DNA from 2 places in the Cysteiniphilum sp. 19S12-1 genome. Region 1 is predicted to be linked to the other one. Evidence: riboswitches for the same ligand, from Rfam matches in the RefSeq annotation. Region 1 holds a riboswitch; the other holds the start of a gene.
What was found. Region 1 has a riboswitch for cobalamin ahead of nrdA (class 1a ribonucleoside-diphosphate reductase subunit alpha). Riboswitches for the same ligand answer to the same signal wherever they lie in the genome.

Region 1 (8,179 bases):
CTGGGATGTTTATTATGCAGCCCTTTATGCACCAACCAAAGATTTTAGTTGGCGAAGTTCTTTTTTTCTTAAACTTACCTATTTAAGAGATTTTTCAGCTCAGTCAATTATTGAAGAAACGATGGATCAGATGGCATCGCAAACACCAAAAAACAACAATGATGATCTTAAAAAGTGGCAAAAGCAGCTACAAAATATCTTCCCAGATATCAAGGAAAACCAGAGTCTGATCGGTTATTTTGATGGCAAACAAAGGACTTTGTTTTTTACAGGACAAGGCAAATATTTAGGTCAGATTGATTCGTTAGCTTTCTCAAGGTCATTTTTTGCTATCTGGTTGAGTGATCAATCAGAAAACCTCGAATTATCACGCCAATTGCGAGGGCTAGAATGACTATGAAAATGCAGAAGTCACTTAATATTAAATACAGCTTGATGGTTTTTCCTGTGGCTTTTGCCGGTATTCCTATTTATATCTTCTTGCCTGATTATTACCATAATTATTTTAATCTATCATTAACTGTGTTAAGTATTACTCTTTTTGCATTACGTGTTTTAGATGCGCTGATTGATCCCTTTATTGGTTGGTATTGTGATCGTTTTCCTCGGTGGCAAAAGAAAAGCTTTATGGTGATTGTTGCTCTTTTTATTCTAGGGTTTTATATGTTATGCAACCCTATGATAGGCAGTCGATTGATCAACCTGTTAATTGGTGTTTTGCTGTCAACATTAGCCTACAGCTATTTAACGATATTTATCAATACCGAAGGAGCACTTTGGAAAAAAGGACAAAAAGAAAAAGCAGATATTATTAGTCTGCGTGAGCTATTCAATATTCTAGGTGTGTTAGTGGCATCAATTTTGCCTTTTATTTTGATGACTATATTACCAGTGCAAACAAGTTATTTTGTTTATAGCTTGATTTTTAGTGTCATCATTATTTTTACCAATATTAAGTTCTTACAATGGTATCGTGCTGTCCATAAGCAAGATAATGCGATAAAAAAAGATAAATCTGAAAAGAGTTACGGTTATAAGTACTATTTTGCGCAGATGAATCAACAGGGAAAATTTTTATTCTTAAGTTATAGTATCAGTGCTCTTGGATCTGCCATCCCTGCGGTGATGCTCGCCTTTTATAGTCGCTATGTTTTGCAGATGCCACAATATACAGGGCTTTATCTTTTTTTATATTTTCTTGGCACGATTATTGCTATTCCTTTTGTGAGAAAAATGGCATTGCGTTATGGTGAAGTGCGTATTTGGATATATGCCATCATCATTGCCATCATTATTTTTATGTGTGCCTTTTTTCTAAACCAAGGGGATATATTAGCATTCTCAATCATCAGCTTGACTTCGGGGTTATGTTTTTCTGCTGAGCTCATTCTGCCCAATCTATTACTAGCACAATGGATCGATACCAAAGAAAGAAATCCGTTAGGCAATGGTTATTATGCATTGTTATCATTTATTGGTAAATTTAGTTTCGCCTTGGCAACGATTGTGACTTTGCCGTGGCTTGATGTTCAGATAACTGTCAATACGGTTGATTTATCAAACGTTATTTTGATCAAGGTGTTGTACTGTTTACTGCCCTGTTTAATCAAAGCGGCAGCATTAATCAGTTTGTTTATCTGGCAAGCCCGACGACAAGAAGGAGATGTTAAGTGAATGCGTTATGTCGATTATTACAACTAATCATACTAGGAGTGTATTTTATGGCAATAAGTTTATTATCAGGCTGCTCTAGCGGCATTGAGTATTATAAAAATGAGAATCCCAAGCTTGATTTACAGACCTATCTTGACGGGAGAATAGAGGGTTCTGGTATTATTGAGGACTGGAAAGGTAATGTGGTCAAGAAATTTGATTTTATTGCTGATGCCAGTTGGAAAGATGGTGTATGTACGCTAGATGAACATATGATCTATTATGATGGCAGTAAAGACCATCGTATTTGGACCATTAAGAAAATCAATGACCATTATTATGAAGGACAAACAAAGGATGTGATTGGTATTGCTAAAATCCATGTTCAAGGTAATGCAATGAACTGGCAATATACGATGGATGTCAAAGTTGGCAATAGCACCTACCGACTTAAATTTGATGATTGGATGTTTCTAATGCACAATGATGTTTTGATCAATAAAAACTACTTCAAAAAATTTGGCTTACCCGTTGGCTCATTGACTTTATTCATGCATAAAAAAGGACTGCCCAAAGATGAAAAGAACCAATCCGTATCACCATAAAACGATTTGGATTATTGGTGCCAGTGACGGTATTGGTAAGGCCGTGACTCGGTTGCTTGATAAACAAGAGACAAAGCTAATCATCTCGTCAAGAAATCAAGACAAACTTCAGACGCTATCTCGCGAACTTAGCAGTGAAGTTCATATCGAAGCTTTTGATGTGGGAGATTATTTAAATTTTAATAAAAGTATACAAATAGTGCTAAACAAGCATAAACCAGATTATATTCTATATTTCCCAGGGTATTATGAGCCTGCCAAAATAGGAAATATCTCAAATGAACTGGTGGATAGGACAATTACTATTAATCTAAAATCTGTTTTTGTATTGATTGAGGGTGTTTTTGACTATTTAAAGCAAAATCCAGCATGTGTGTTAGCGGTTACCGCAAGTGTTGCTGGATATGTGGGACTGCCATATTCTCAGCCTTATGCTGCAACAAAGGCCGCGGTAATCAATTTAGTTCAAAGCTTTAAAGCTGAGCATAAAAATTTTAATATCAAGTTGATTAACCCAGGCTTTGTCAAAACAAAGTTAACTGATAAAAACAACTTTAAAATGCCTAACTTAATGGAACCTAATGATGCAGCAAACGCTATTTTAAAGGGTCTAAGAACAAGTCGATTTGAAATACATTTTCCAAAGCGCTTTACGCGAATGCTCAAGTTGATAGCAAGCTTACCCTATAAATGTTATTTTAAAGTGCTTGCAATGATGCGTTTAGGCTAGCACACTCATGATTTTATGGTCATAGCCATCAAATAATACCAAATAAAACTTTCGCTTTTTCTCACTAAAAACGATAGAATCCGATCTTATACCGCGCGTAAATTATTTTGCGGTGTTCGGTGTCAAAGAAGTTTTTGATGCCTTTGAGCGATTGAATTGTAGGTAATAGCTTGGACTATTGGCAAAATTCAATCGCTCAAAGGCGCGAGAAATTCAACGACAGAAATGCTGTAAAATGGTTTATGGGCGGTATACACATCACTAATGGTTTGTGTGAATTTACACAACGCAAGAGGGAATCTGGTGTAACTCCAGAGCTGGCCCGCAGCGGTAATTGGAAACGAACGATACACATTGATTCTTACTTTCTGGGAGTCATTGAAATGCACTGATTGAAACAATTGGGAAGCGGTATCTAGTAGGAGTGTAGACGCGTCCATAAGCCCGAATATCTGCCATTGGTTAATAAATTTATATGTTAAAAAAGCTTTCGTGGAACAAAGCGCACATATGGTAGAGATACTTGATATTGGTTAATAAACAACAAACCAATAGCGATACATTTCTTGCTAACTTATGTCCTTCTTCCCGATTGCTTAGTTTAAATTAATCGCGGATAGAGGATAAAAAATGAATGTAAATGTCACCAAACGCTCAGGACGTTTAGAACCTGTTAATCTGGATAAAATTCATCGTGTGATCACATGGGCTGCTGAAGGCTTAGAGAATGTCTCGGTTTCCCAAGTTGAGTTGCAATCACATATTCAGTTGTATGAGGGCATGAAAACAGCTGATATTCAAGCGATTATTATCAAAACCGCTGCTGATTTAATCTCTGAAGAGACGCCTGATTATCAATACATGGCAGCACGCTTAGCGATTTTTCACTTGCGCAAATTAGCTTATGGCGAATTTGAACCACCACATTTATACAATCATGTGCAAATGCTCGTCCAAGCAAAAAAATATGATGCGCATTTGCTTAATGACTACTCAAAGGCTGAATTTGAGCAAATGAATACGCATATCGATCATTGGCGTGATATGAACTTCACCTATGCTGCGGTGAATCAAATGCAAGGCAAGTATCTGGTGCAAAATCGCGTCACTGGCAAGATCTACGAGACGCCACAAATGCTTTACATGCTTGTCAGTGCTTGTTTATTTTCACAACATGACAAGCAGACACGCATGCAATATGTACTTGATTTTTATGATGCGATTAGTCAATTTAAGTTGTCTTTACCCACCCCAATTATGGCAGGGGTACGCACACCAACACGCCAATTTAGCTCATGTGTGTTGATTGATACTGATGATAGTTTAGATTCAATCAATGCTTCCGCATCCGCGATTGTCAAATATGTCTCACAACGCGCTGGCATTGGCATTAATGCCGGCAAAATTCGTGCATTAGGTAGCGAGATTCGCCAAGGCGAAGCGCTACACACTGGCTGCATCCCATTTTATAAATATTTCCAAACCGCAGTGAAATCATGTTCACAAGGGGGTGTGCGTGGTGGAGCGGCTACTTTGTTTTACCCAATGTGGCACTTAGAGGTTGAGTCTCTCTTGGTGCTTAAAAATAACCGTGGTGTCGAGGATAACCGCATCCGCCACTTAGACTATGGTGTGCAGATCAACCGTTTGATGTATCAACGATTGATTGAGCAAAAAGACATAACACTGTTTAGTCCAAGTGATGTACCGGGTTTATATGATGCTTTTTTTGCTGATCAAAATGAGTTTGAGAAGCTTTATATCATTGCAGAAAACACGCCAAAAATCCGCAAAAAAACACTTAAAGCAAGTGAGCTTTTCGCGCTTTTAATGCAGGAACGCGCACAAACCGGACGTATTTATATTCAAAACGTTGATCATTGTAATACGCATTCAGCATTTAATGCACAGCTTGCTCCAATTAAACAATCTAATCTATGCATGGAGATCACTCTCCCTACCAAGCCTTTAGCACATATTTTTGATGACAAAGGTGAAATTGCACTGTGCACTTTATCCGCATTCAATTTAGGAGCACTTGATTCGCTTAATGAACTTGAGTATTTATCGACTTTAATTGTTAGCGCTTTAGATCATCTATTGGATTATCAAAACTATCCGTTAACATCAGCAGAGATTCCCGCAAAAGCGCGTCGTAGTTTAGGTGTAGGTGTTATTAACTTCGCCTATTACTTGGCTAAAAACCATGTTAAATACAGCGATGGCAGTGCCAATAAATTAACACATCAAACTTTTGAAGCTATTCAATATTATCTGCTTAAAGCGTCTAACCAGTTGGCACAAGAGAAAGGTGCTTGTAAATACTTCAATGAAACAAGCTACGCCCAAGGCTTATTACCGATTGATCACTACAAAAAAAGCATCGATGAATTTGCTGACTTTTCACTGCAATATGATTGGGAAGCCTTACGTCAAAGCATTCAAAAGCATGGTTTACGCAACTCGACCTTAAGTGCAATCATGCCATCAGAAACCTCGTCGCAAATATCCAATGCCACCAATGGTATTGAGCCACCAAGAGGGCTTGTTTCGATCAAACAAAGTAAAGATGGTGTATTAAAGCAAGTTGTCCCTGAAATTCAACGCTTAAAATCTCACTATGAACTATTATGGCAAATGCCGAATAATATTGGTTATCTGCAACTATGTGCGATCATTCAGAAGTTTATCGATCAATCAATTTCAGCCAACACCAACTATGATCCACTTAAATTTAATGATCATAAAGTGCCAATGCATACATTGATGTCTGATTTATTAATCGCTTACAAATATGGCTTAAAAACACTTTATTATCACAATACACGTGATCACGCTAAGGAAAGCAAAGCAGCAACTAATCATGCTGTGGAAATAGCCGATATCGATGACTGTGAATCAGGCGCTTGTAAAATATAATGCTTAACAAGGATAACAAACTAATATGACACAGATTTACCATTATTCGACCTTTCAAACAGCCTCAAACAATCAACTACATGAACCGATGTTTTTTGGTACATCGGTCAATGTCTCACGCTTTGATCAGCAAAAGCATCCGATTTTTGAACGCTTAATTGAAAAACAGCTGTCTTTTTTCTGGCGTCCTGAAGAGGTTGATTTAAGTCGCGATCGCGTTGACTTTCAAAAGTTCAACGCCATTGAGAAACATATTTTCTTATCTAACCTACAGTATCAAACCTTGCTAGATTCAGTACAAGGACGTAGTCCAAATATTGCCTTTTTGCCATTAGTGTCGTTACCTGAGCTTGAAACATGGATTGAAACCTGGAGCTTTTTTGAAACCATTCATAGCCGCTCTTATACACATATGGTGCGCTCACTGATGGATGATCCAAGCCCTGTATTTAATGGAATTGTTGATAACCCTGAGATCAGAAAGCGCGCACAAAACATTACTCATTATTACGATCAACTAATTCTGCAAACACAACTGTTACAAACACAAGGCACTGGCAGCTATAACATTGATGGTCAAACGATTGAAGTAAGTCAACACAGCATTAAAAAAGCACTTTACTTGGCTCTGCATGCTGTTAACGCTCTTGAGGCTATCCGCTTTTATGTCAGTTTTGCCTGCACATTTGCCTTTTCTGAGCAGAAGAAGCTTGAAGGATGTGGCAAAATTATGAAACTGATTGCGCGCGATGAATCCGTGCATTTAACGAGCACACAACACATGATCAACATCATTCTTTCGGGCAAAGATGGCGATCTGGAGTTAACCGAGATTGCACATAGTCTGCATGATCAAGCTCAAGCCATTTTTAAGGAAGCCATCGAGCAGGAAAAAGCTTGGGCAAAGTATCTATTCTCACAAGGCTCTATCTTGGGATTAAATGAACAGATTCTTTGCCAATATATTGATTATTTAGCCAAAGAGCGTATGCAAGCCGTCGGACTAAATACCGATGATATTGCCTCCCCCAAAGGCAATCCAATACCGTGGATTAATCATTATCTTAACTCTGATAACGTCCAAGTCGCCCCCCAAGAAACGGAGATTAGCTCGTACCTTGTCGGACAAATCGATAGTAACGTTGCCGATAATGCCTTTAGTGACTTTGAACTATAACAATGATTCAGATCAAACTTAATCATAAGATTATAACGATTAACAATAATGAATTAACGATACTCGAATGGCTTGAGCAACAGGGCATTGCTGCTAACTTTCAATGTCGTAACGGTGTTTGTGGTACCTGTCGCTGTCAACTGATCTTAGGAGATATTCAATATACCAAAGAGCCACTTGCTTTTGTTAAAGAAGATGAAGTACTCATTTGTATTGCAAAAGGGATAAACCACATGGCAGAGGGATTAAACGCCGCAAAATGATTACAATCGGTATAGTAATAATTCAAAAATAAGTTGAGCTTCAATTACTCCCCTCACCCGCGCAGCTTAAGCTGCACCAGCAATCCCGCAAGGGGAGAGGTACTAGCTGACGCAACTTATTCTTGGTTTCTTACATAGCGCTACTAATCTTCGATAACTCGATTTAAATCACCATGCTCTTTACACATAGCAACATAAGACTTAGTTGTAATTAAAATATAAAAAATGACAGATACGACCGCAACAAACCAGATATTTGGCACGATATACAGCAACCATAGGTAAGCAATAAATGGCAGAATAAACAATAATAGTTTTTGCACGCCAACTTTGTGCTGTACGAAAGCATAGATAATTAACAAAATAGTTAATGAGCCATTGACCAATAGTAAATCATGACTTGGAATCGTGAGCATGATAAGTCCTAAAATAACAAAGACAACTAACCCTAACCAACGTGTTTTAGGCGCAATTGCCCCCATACTAATGGGAGCCGCCATATATCCAACAACGTGATAACCAGTTACCACAACCATCAACGCTGCCCAGCTCTCGGCATTAAATAACACAATCGCTGCTAACACCCAGTTAATCATCATTGAGCGCTTTGAAAAGTTGTATACCGGATCAAGCTTCGCAATCCAACGTGGCATTTGTCCTTCTGCTGACATTGCGTAAAGCATACGTGATGAAGCGCCAAGATAGGTGTATCCCGTGCCAGATGGACTCACCACACTATCAGCCAATAACAAAATAGCTAAGAAATTCAAACCTAACAACATTGCTAAATTCAATAATGGTGATGAGAAATTCATTCCTTGCCAACCACCAT
Region 2 (8,179 bases), on a different contig from region 1:
TCAATGTTGCGATTGTGAATCATGGTGCCTTTGCTTGGCAACTGCCTAATAGTTTGGATGCATTTCAGTTATATCAAAACACAACAAATCAACCACTACAAGGTGGCTATCTGAGTGTTGTCGCGCCAACCAATGATCAAGTATCTTGTGCAGCGGGTGGAACATTAGCGGTAAACAGCACCTGTTATATTGGGGTTAAGTATACGCAATTAAATTCGCCACCCGATGCTGAAGGTTATCAGTTAAGTCTGGCAAAACAAACCAATATGATGGTTGCAATTAATAGTAATGTCTATTTAACCAAAAGCGGGGTTAATGCCGAAATATCACAAGATGATGAGACAGTTTATCCAAGTGTTAAAGCGATCAAACTCACCAATACCAATTTTAGTAATGAGTCAGTTTTAGTGTCATTAACTAACGACAATCTTAAGCAGTTTTCTGTCTATGATGGCACGCAAGCGTGGTGTAGTACAAATACTTGTCCTAAATCATGCTTTAACAGTGATCAATTATTTACAAAAGGGCAGGTCAATACATTAACACTTGATGCTTATTCCACGAAAAGTGATAACACTTGTTATATTTATGTCAAAGCGCAGAATGTTAATGCTGGTGGCAAAGTAAGTGCCTTATTGCAGATTGACAAGCTTGGAGCCCATGCTGATGAAGATAAAACCTTTAATTTTGTAGCAGATGGTATTTTGTATGCGAGTGTGAATAGTCAGACAACACCTTATGTTTATCAGTATGATCAAGCAGGGTGGCATATGCTGTTCGTTGGTAAAAGCACAGGTGAGTATATGTTAAATAGCTTCATTTCAGGGGTTGGTATTTCTCCTCAAGGTGTCGTTTTTATTAGTAATGGCTACCAGACGTTGAAGCGTCCATTTTTGCCAGATGTTTACCCACCAGTTTTGGGTAAGCGCTTTACTTCAGTGCTGTCTATTAACGGTCAGAATACTTTTTTGGGACTAAGTGATGTATTAGGCGATTTAGGTCAAAGTACACATATTCAGATCAATAGTTCAGGGCAAATTATTGTGTCAAACGTTGGCATGACAGAAGATTCGCATGCCTATATAGCGCAAGCTTCAGTCAATGATTTTGATGGTTGGAGTAAGTTGGCAACACCTGTTTCATCAACGATTAATGAGGCAATACCAATGACTTTAGATGATAAAGGTGACTTATATTACATAGCGACTCAACAAGGTCAAACCTATAAATTAACCAATCAAAACAACTCTCCATTGACACAAACGGTTGCTAAAGCGCTTGGTGAAACCCACGTGTTAAACATGGGCAAAACAGCTGATGGAAACATTTATCAAAGTATTCAATGTGATGATGGCAATCAAAAAAAGATCTGCATTGATATACTGCAAAACAATGCATGGCAGCAAATAGCAAGCTTTCCAGAGGATGGTGGCGCTAATGTATCGGTCTCATTTGATGAATCGGGAAATGTTTACTTATCGTCATTGAATGCGCATGCGGTTTATTTTGCAAATAAAAATACACCAGAGCAAGTACTAGGTGCTGATTCTAATCCATTTAAACAAGCCAATATTTATGGATTAAAAACGATTAATGATACGGTTTATGTATTAGCAAGTAATGGGTTATATACGTATGATCAGTCACAAGCTAAATGGCAGCTATTGGCTAATTTGCCAGCGGCCAATTTACATGAAAACCCTGAGATTATAAATAATCTACGTGTTGCAACGCAATTGGATGTAGACACAGGTGATCATTAATTCTTGAATTTAGTAACTGCAGCCAATAAGATCAAAAAGTAAAGCAAAACTTCAACGAATTATCGATTGTTTTCATCGGCACGCTCAGGCAAAATAAGACGACTTTTGATGCGCGATTTATCACAAGTATTTTTTATTAACCGTTTAGAGTAAAAGAGCTAAAAGAGTAAAAATGGCAGTTAAGATAGAGAAAAAAATCACAGGCTTTAATATTGTCAAACCCGATGATGGGGCAAACAATGTTGCAGTTAAACCAACAAAAAAAGAAAAATCACATCAGCAAATGAGTGAAAATATCAAGCGTCCAGAGTCATTGCTCGGTGAAACGTATAAGATCAAGCCACCTCAAGCAGAGCATGCGCTATATGTGACGATTAATGATATTGTCTTAAATGAAGGCACAGAGCATCAAATGCGTCGCCCATTTGAGATTTTTTTAAGCTCTAAAAATATGGAGCATTTCCAATGGACGATTGCCTTGACCTTAATTATCTCAGCGGTTTTTCGCAAAGGGGGTGATATTACCTTTTTAGTTGAAGAGTTAAGATCTGTTTTTGATCCTAATGGTGGTTATCTAAAGCGTGGTGGAAAGTATATTCCTTCATTAGTTTCGGAAATTGGTGATGTGATTGAAAAGCATTTAAAGAAAATTGGTATGCTGCCAGATGATGAATTAGATGAAGAGCAAAAGCAATATATTGCTGCAAAGCGTCAAGAGCTGGATCAGCGTCAACAGCCAAGTAATGATGCGAGTAATAATTTCCCACCTGAATCACAACTATGCACTAAATGCAGCACCAAAGCGATGGTGCGCATGGATAATTGCTTAACTTGCTTGAATTGCGGTTACTCTAAGTGCGGATAAATCAATCATGATTTATGCCTTTTTCTATCTTGCTTTTTGTATTTATCTAGGTTTTTTTCTTAAGAATAAATGGGCTGCATTGTTTCTTGGTGTTTCGGTTATAAGTTGGTTTATTGTGCGCTTACCTGAGGTTAATACTGATCTTAGTTGGCGCTTTGCTTTAACGCTCATCTCTTATATCAGCGAGTTTGTTGTGCTGTTGTATTTTTTCCCTCAGAAAATCACTCAGTTAACGCGCCCGAATGTGCGCAAAAACCTTATTGTCGCAGCTGTTTTATTAGTGCTTTTCAGTGTGGTTGTTTTATTTAGTAGTCTTGCCATTCCTTATATGCAGCAAGTGTTAATGCATCAAGCAAATGCTGATATTAATCATTTGTTATCGCAGATCAGTTGGCTATATCGCTTTGGTAGTTTTGCTGGTTGGTTAAGTTTCTTTAGCTATCTTTATCTTTGGATTGGCTTAAGTCGGTTTATTGTTAAACGACCTTTGGGTGTTTAACGGAGGTGGGCGTATGCAATACGCCCCTACAAAATTTTCACCTCGCCCCTTGCCGGAGTCGTGCGGCGTAAGCGGCACGGGTGAGGGGTGATTGAATTTATTTTTCATTTGTTATAATTGATCGTGTGCTACTTTGTGATTAACTGTAAAGGAATATTAATATCAATGCTGTGAGGCAATAAAAGTTTATGCGTATAATTTTGTGACTGCAAAAAGTGAATTAAAAGATTTTGTAAAGCTTCAGGTGGCAAGGGCGAGAAGCTTATTTTTTCTAATATACCTTGTGAATTAACCGTCAGTGTAATGATAAGATTAAGGGATTTATCCGGTGATGGCTGCTTAGCAAGATAGTTGCTTAGGGCAGTTTGTAGCGCTGACATTACCTCATTGATTTCTCTGGCAGTGCTAAAGTTTGCTGAGGCTGGAGCAGTGTTTAGTTGAATGGAATCATCCCCTTTACTAACAGCTTGAGGTAATGTTTTGTTTCTCTCAATTTTTTTAACTTTATTATCTTCTTGCTGTAATGGTTTTACCTGCTTTGGCGGATTGGTTTCAATTTTTAGTTTTGAGTCATGTGTCATTATTAGCTGGGTGTCAGCTGTGGTTGCTGCTTGTTTACTTTCTTTAGCAGATGATTTTTTTATAGGGCTTATAACACTATTTGGAATGTTCCTGTTTATCGTGGTTTTACTTAAATAAACAATATGTGCCGGAATACTCTCTTTAGTGAGTGCAATATCAATCGGCTTTTGAGGTATGTTGTTAATATATTTGGCAAGCGTGCATAAAAGGACAATTACTAAGAGAACACTTAAGTGTAAAGTCAGTGACAGTAGGGTTGCACGCTTCATCATAAGGAATTAAAACTGATATTGAATATTAAGCATTGCGACAATGCCGTCAGCCGGATAGTAACTTAAATCCGTCAAATTATAAGTTGAAACATAATTGTAATAGAATTTATTAAATAGATTATAAATATTGAAATTAAACTGCCAATAATCTAGCTGATACTTAGCCCCAAGATTGGTAAGGAAATAACCGCTTTGCTTGGCAAGGGTATTGGTGTAATCACCATAAGCATAGCTCTTACTATAATATTGCTCTTGTAGCCAAAATGAGAGGCTGTCATTGAGTTGCCAATGGCTATGGAACTCCGCAGTAAAAGACGGTTGCCCAGGGACTTGATTGTTGCTAATATCAACGTTAATTTTATTGCTATCCTCAAAAAAACCGGATCTAAACGTATTTAAATTAAAAGCAAAACTACCGCCAAGTCTTAAGCTCGACAGCCACGCGTAATCAAGCGCGAATAAATTACCAATCGTTTGCGTCGGCGGTAGATTAATATTTGCTCCAAAAGGTGTGCTATCACTTTTGAAACTTGGATCATAATCAATCTGATTATTAATTAGCATCCAATAGCTACTGTTTTTCAACGTCAGTTTGTCATTTTTATACATATTATCAAACTGATAAATCCACGCTGTTTGCGGATTTAAGCCAAAGCTTGGTGTCGCTCCTGGCGTTAGATTAGATTGATCGATAAAAGGTAACTGATAGGCGTATGAAATCGAGCCACGTGTATTGAAGTGTTTGCTCCAGTTATATTGCAAATAAATATCACCTGCTCCGATATTAATCACCTGTGAGCCAGAGTTATTACTAGAGATAAAGTCGCCCTTGGTATAGCTATGCTCAAAACGCCCCCCAATACCGCTTTGCCAATAGTGATTGAATATAAAGTCACTTTGATTAAACAGTGCAATATTCGTTTGTGTTGCATTATTTACCGTACTGCTTTGTCTAAAGGTCTGATAGTTAAACTCGCTACCGAATGTGTTTTTCACAAAATCATTATCAAATATCACACTTGGGCGCAAATAAAATAAGCTACTGCCTTGCTTAGAGGAATAGTTTGAATCAGCAAAAATAGCGTTTGCCCATTGCTGTTGATATTGCGATTTGAGGCTAAATTGCCACCGTTTATTAAGTTTTTGGTCGAAATTAAGCTGTGTATTAACGGTGTGGTTAATATATTTTTCTTTGCCGTTACTAGCTTGCCATGGATTGTCGTCACTTTGATCTTGATTTAATGATCCAGGGAAATGTAAATATTGGTAACTATCACTAAAGTTCAGTGTGAATTTTTGCGTATTGGTTTGATGCATTAACGCAATATAGGCACTATTGCTGTTATTACGTGAGTAATCGCGATAACCATCAATGCTTTGACTATTATTAGCAAGTTGCAAACTCCATGTTTTTTCATTATCCAATAGCTTATTAATAAAGACATTAACGCCAGCGCCAAATGGGTAGCCGCCAGATAAACCAATCGTATATTTATCTTGAGCCATAAATTTCTGCTCAATGTTGATTGTGCCACCTAAACCCATACCACCGTAGAGCACACTACTGGCAGTAGGATCGACGGTGATACTTTCAATACTATCTTGTGGAATTAACGAAATATTTTGCGCTTGCGAGTTAAATTGATTCAGTGGAATACCATTTAATAACACATTGGCACGTTGCCCCTTCAAATAAAAACTAGGGTTTGCCGCGCTACTATTGTTACTGTTAACCCAAGCATTTTGCTCAATGGTGTGATCAATGCTTTGATTGGCATAATTGGGCATTAATGATACGCTAATCGGTGCTCTAGAGGCATCGCTACTATCTCGTGTTTTCTTTTGGCCATGATTTAATTGATTCTCATAATTTATAACAATCGTTGGCAAAGTGTATTCCGTTGCTGAGGGACTAGGATCACTGGTGATATTTTTGATGTTGTTATCACTATTTTTTGTTATTTGATCCGCAAATATTGTTTGCCCAACGATGGCAAATAGTATGATGGCACTTAATGTGCGAAAACGGTATGGTTGCATGGAGCCCTCTTTGCTGTTTATATCCCCGTAAACGAATTATTATTAGGCAGGTTTCCGGACTTGACCTAAATGCTTCTTCCCAGTTGCCTAGTGAATGATTGCAAGCGGTATTTTGAATACTCAAAAACACCGTGTTTTACCGTTGCGGGTACAGTATTGGATTTACACCAATTTCCCTTTTAACGTATGTTTTATAACACACGCACCTAACAGCTGGTGATATTAGAGTGCTTTAAAGCAAATGGCAAGACGGCATTTGTTTTTATCTTCCCTTCGACTTCGCTCAGGGAACGGCAAGTAACTTTTTGGGGGACTTAGTTGTAATAAGCTTCAATGCGCCCACGAATTTGTTACCTCGCCCCTTGTGGGATTGCTCGTGCAGCTTACGCTGCACGGGTGAGGGGTGCTGCGTTGGCTGAGCGTGAGTCGAAGCCTAAGTGATCTATTAGGGGCTCATGAGGCACGATTGACTATGGAATTAATAACATTAAAAGCAAAGAATATTAAGGGTTTTACTTGAGAAAGCTGCCATAGTAAAGGATACTATGCCACAGAACTAAAATAGACACATTGCTTGTTGTTATGTCAAAAACAAATCGTGCAAATTACCCGTTGTTATCAAAGATCAACTCGCCTTGTGATGTACGCAAGCTTGCCGTTTCTCAATTAACGGATTTAGCGACTGAAATACGCACGTTTCTTGTTGAGACTTTAGATGTCTCAGGTGGGCATTTCGCTAGTAGCTTGGGAGCATTAGAGCTTACTATTGCTTTGCATTATGTCTATGACACACCGAGTGATCACTTAGTATGGGATGTCGGGCATCAAACGTATGTTCATAAGATCCTAACAGGGCGAGCGGATGAGTTAATTACGATTAAAAAGCCCGGTGGCATTTCAGGCTTTCCTAAGCGCAGCGAAAGTGTTTATGACAGCTTTGGTGTCGGGCACTCAAGTACATCCATTGGTGCGGCTTTAGGTATGGCTGAAGCTGATAAATTGAAAGGATCATCTGCTAAATCCGTTGCTATTATTGGTGATGGCGCACTAACAGCAGGCATGGCATTTGAGGCGTTAAACCATGCAGGAGGCATGCACTCGGATGTTTTGGTTGTATTAAATGACAATGAAATGTCTATTTCTGAGAATGTTGGTGCTCTTACAAGTCATTTGACCAAAATTCTTTCTGGTTCAACCTATAACAATATTCGTGAAACCGGTAAAAAGTTTCTTAAAAAACTGCCTGGTGCGTTTGAGTTGGCAAAACGCTTGGAAACCCAAGCCAAGGGGATGTTTGTACCGGCTAATTTATTTGAAGCACTTAACTTTTACTATGTGGGTCCAATTAATGGACATGATATTGAGGCTTTAGTTGAAGCTTTAAAAACCATTAAACATCACGAAGGACCTAAGCTTTTGCATATATTAACCAAAAAAGGCAAAGGCTATGAAAAAGCAGAAGCAGATCCCATTAAGTTTCATCATGTCAATCCTCAGTTTAATTCAAACAATAGCACTAGCACCATAAGTTCATCTACCGCAAAGTTAAGCTATTCTAATATTTTTGGGCAGTGGATTTGTGATATGGCAGCCAAAGATGGCAAGCTTGTGGGTATCACACCTGCAATGCGTGAAGGGTCAGATTTAATTCGTTTTTCAAAGGAGTATCCTAAACGTTATTATGATGTAGCAATTGCTGAACAGCATGCAGTGACGTTTGCCGCAGGCCTTGCCTGTGAGGGTTATAAGCCCGTGGTGGCAATTTATTCAACTTTTTTACAGCGTGCTTATGATCAGGTGATTCATGATGTCAGTATACAGAATTTAGATATTCTGTATGCTGTGGATCGTGCAGGAATCGTCGGGGCGGATGGCGCAACGCATGCAGGTATTTTTGATCTAAGCTTTATGCGTTGCATTCCTAATACTGTTGTCATGACGCCAAGTGATGAAAATGAATGTTACCATATGTTAAATCTTGGCTTTAAACACCAAGGACCTGCAATGGTTCGCTACCCTCGTGGTACGGGCACAGGTGTCGAGATTACCAAAGATTTTGATTTGGAAATGGGAAAATCAAAATGCGTGCGCGAAGGTCAAAAAGTGGCAATTTTAAATTTTGGAACATTGCTCCCCATAGCGCTTAAGGCAGCCGAGC

Region 2: it holds a riboswitch for cobalamin, as region 1 does, so the genes downstream of both, ACTS4L_RS02510 (TonB-dependent receptor) here and nrdA (class 1a ribonucleoside-diphosphate reductase subunit alpha) in region 1, are expected to answer to the same signal.

Annotation. Positions count from the first base shown of each region.
Region 1 is NZ_JBQAJM010000004.1:34,193-42,371, forward strand. It holds gene ACTS4L_RS02045 (chalcone isomerase family protein) at 1-394, shown strand, start outside; gene ACTS4L_RS02050 (MFS transporter) at 391-1,674, shown strand; gene ACTS4L_RS02055 (DUF3833 domain-containing protein) at 1,722-2,258, shown strand; gene ACTS4L_RS02060 (SDR family NAD(P)-dependent oxidoreductase) at 2,230-2,988, shown strand; cobalamin riboswitch at 3,237-3,462, shown strand; gene nrdA (class 1a ribonucleoside-diphosphate reductase subunit alpha) at 3,619-5,907, shown strand; gene nrdB (class Ia ribonucleoside-diphosphate reductase subunit beta) at 5,933-7,084, shown strand; gene yfaE (class I ribonucleotide reductase maintenance protein YfaE) at 7,087-7,347, shown strand; gene ACTS4L_RS02080 (APC family permease) at 7,491-8,179, opposite strand, start outside.
Region 2 is NZ_JBQAJM010000005.1:17,242-25,420, reverse strand. It holds gene ACTS4L_RS02530 (hypothetical protein) at 1-1,763, shown strand, start outside; gene ACTS4L_RS02525 (TSCPD domain-containing protein) at 1,936-2,628, shown strand; gene ACTS4L_RS02520 (hypothetical protein) at 2,636-3,127, shown strand; gene ACTS4L_RS02515 (hypothetical protein) at 3,256-3,981, opposite strand; gene ACTS4L_RS02510 (TonB-dependent receptor) at 3,988-6,021, opposite strand; cobalamin riboswitch at 6,050-6,246, opposite strand; gene dxs (1-deoxy-D-xylulose-5-phosphate synthase) at 6,604-8,179, shown strand, end outside.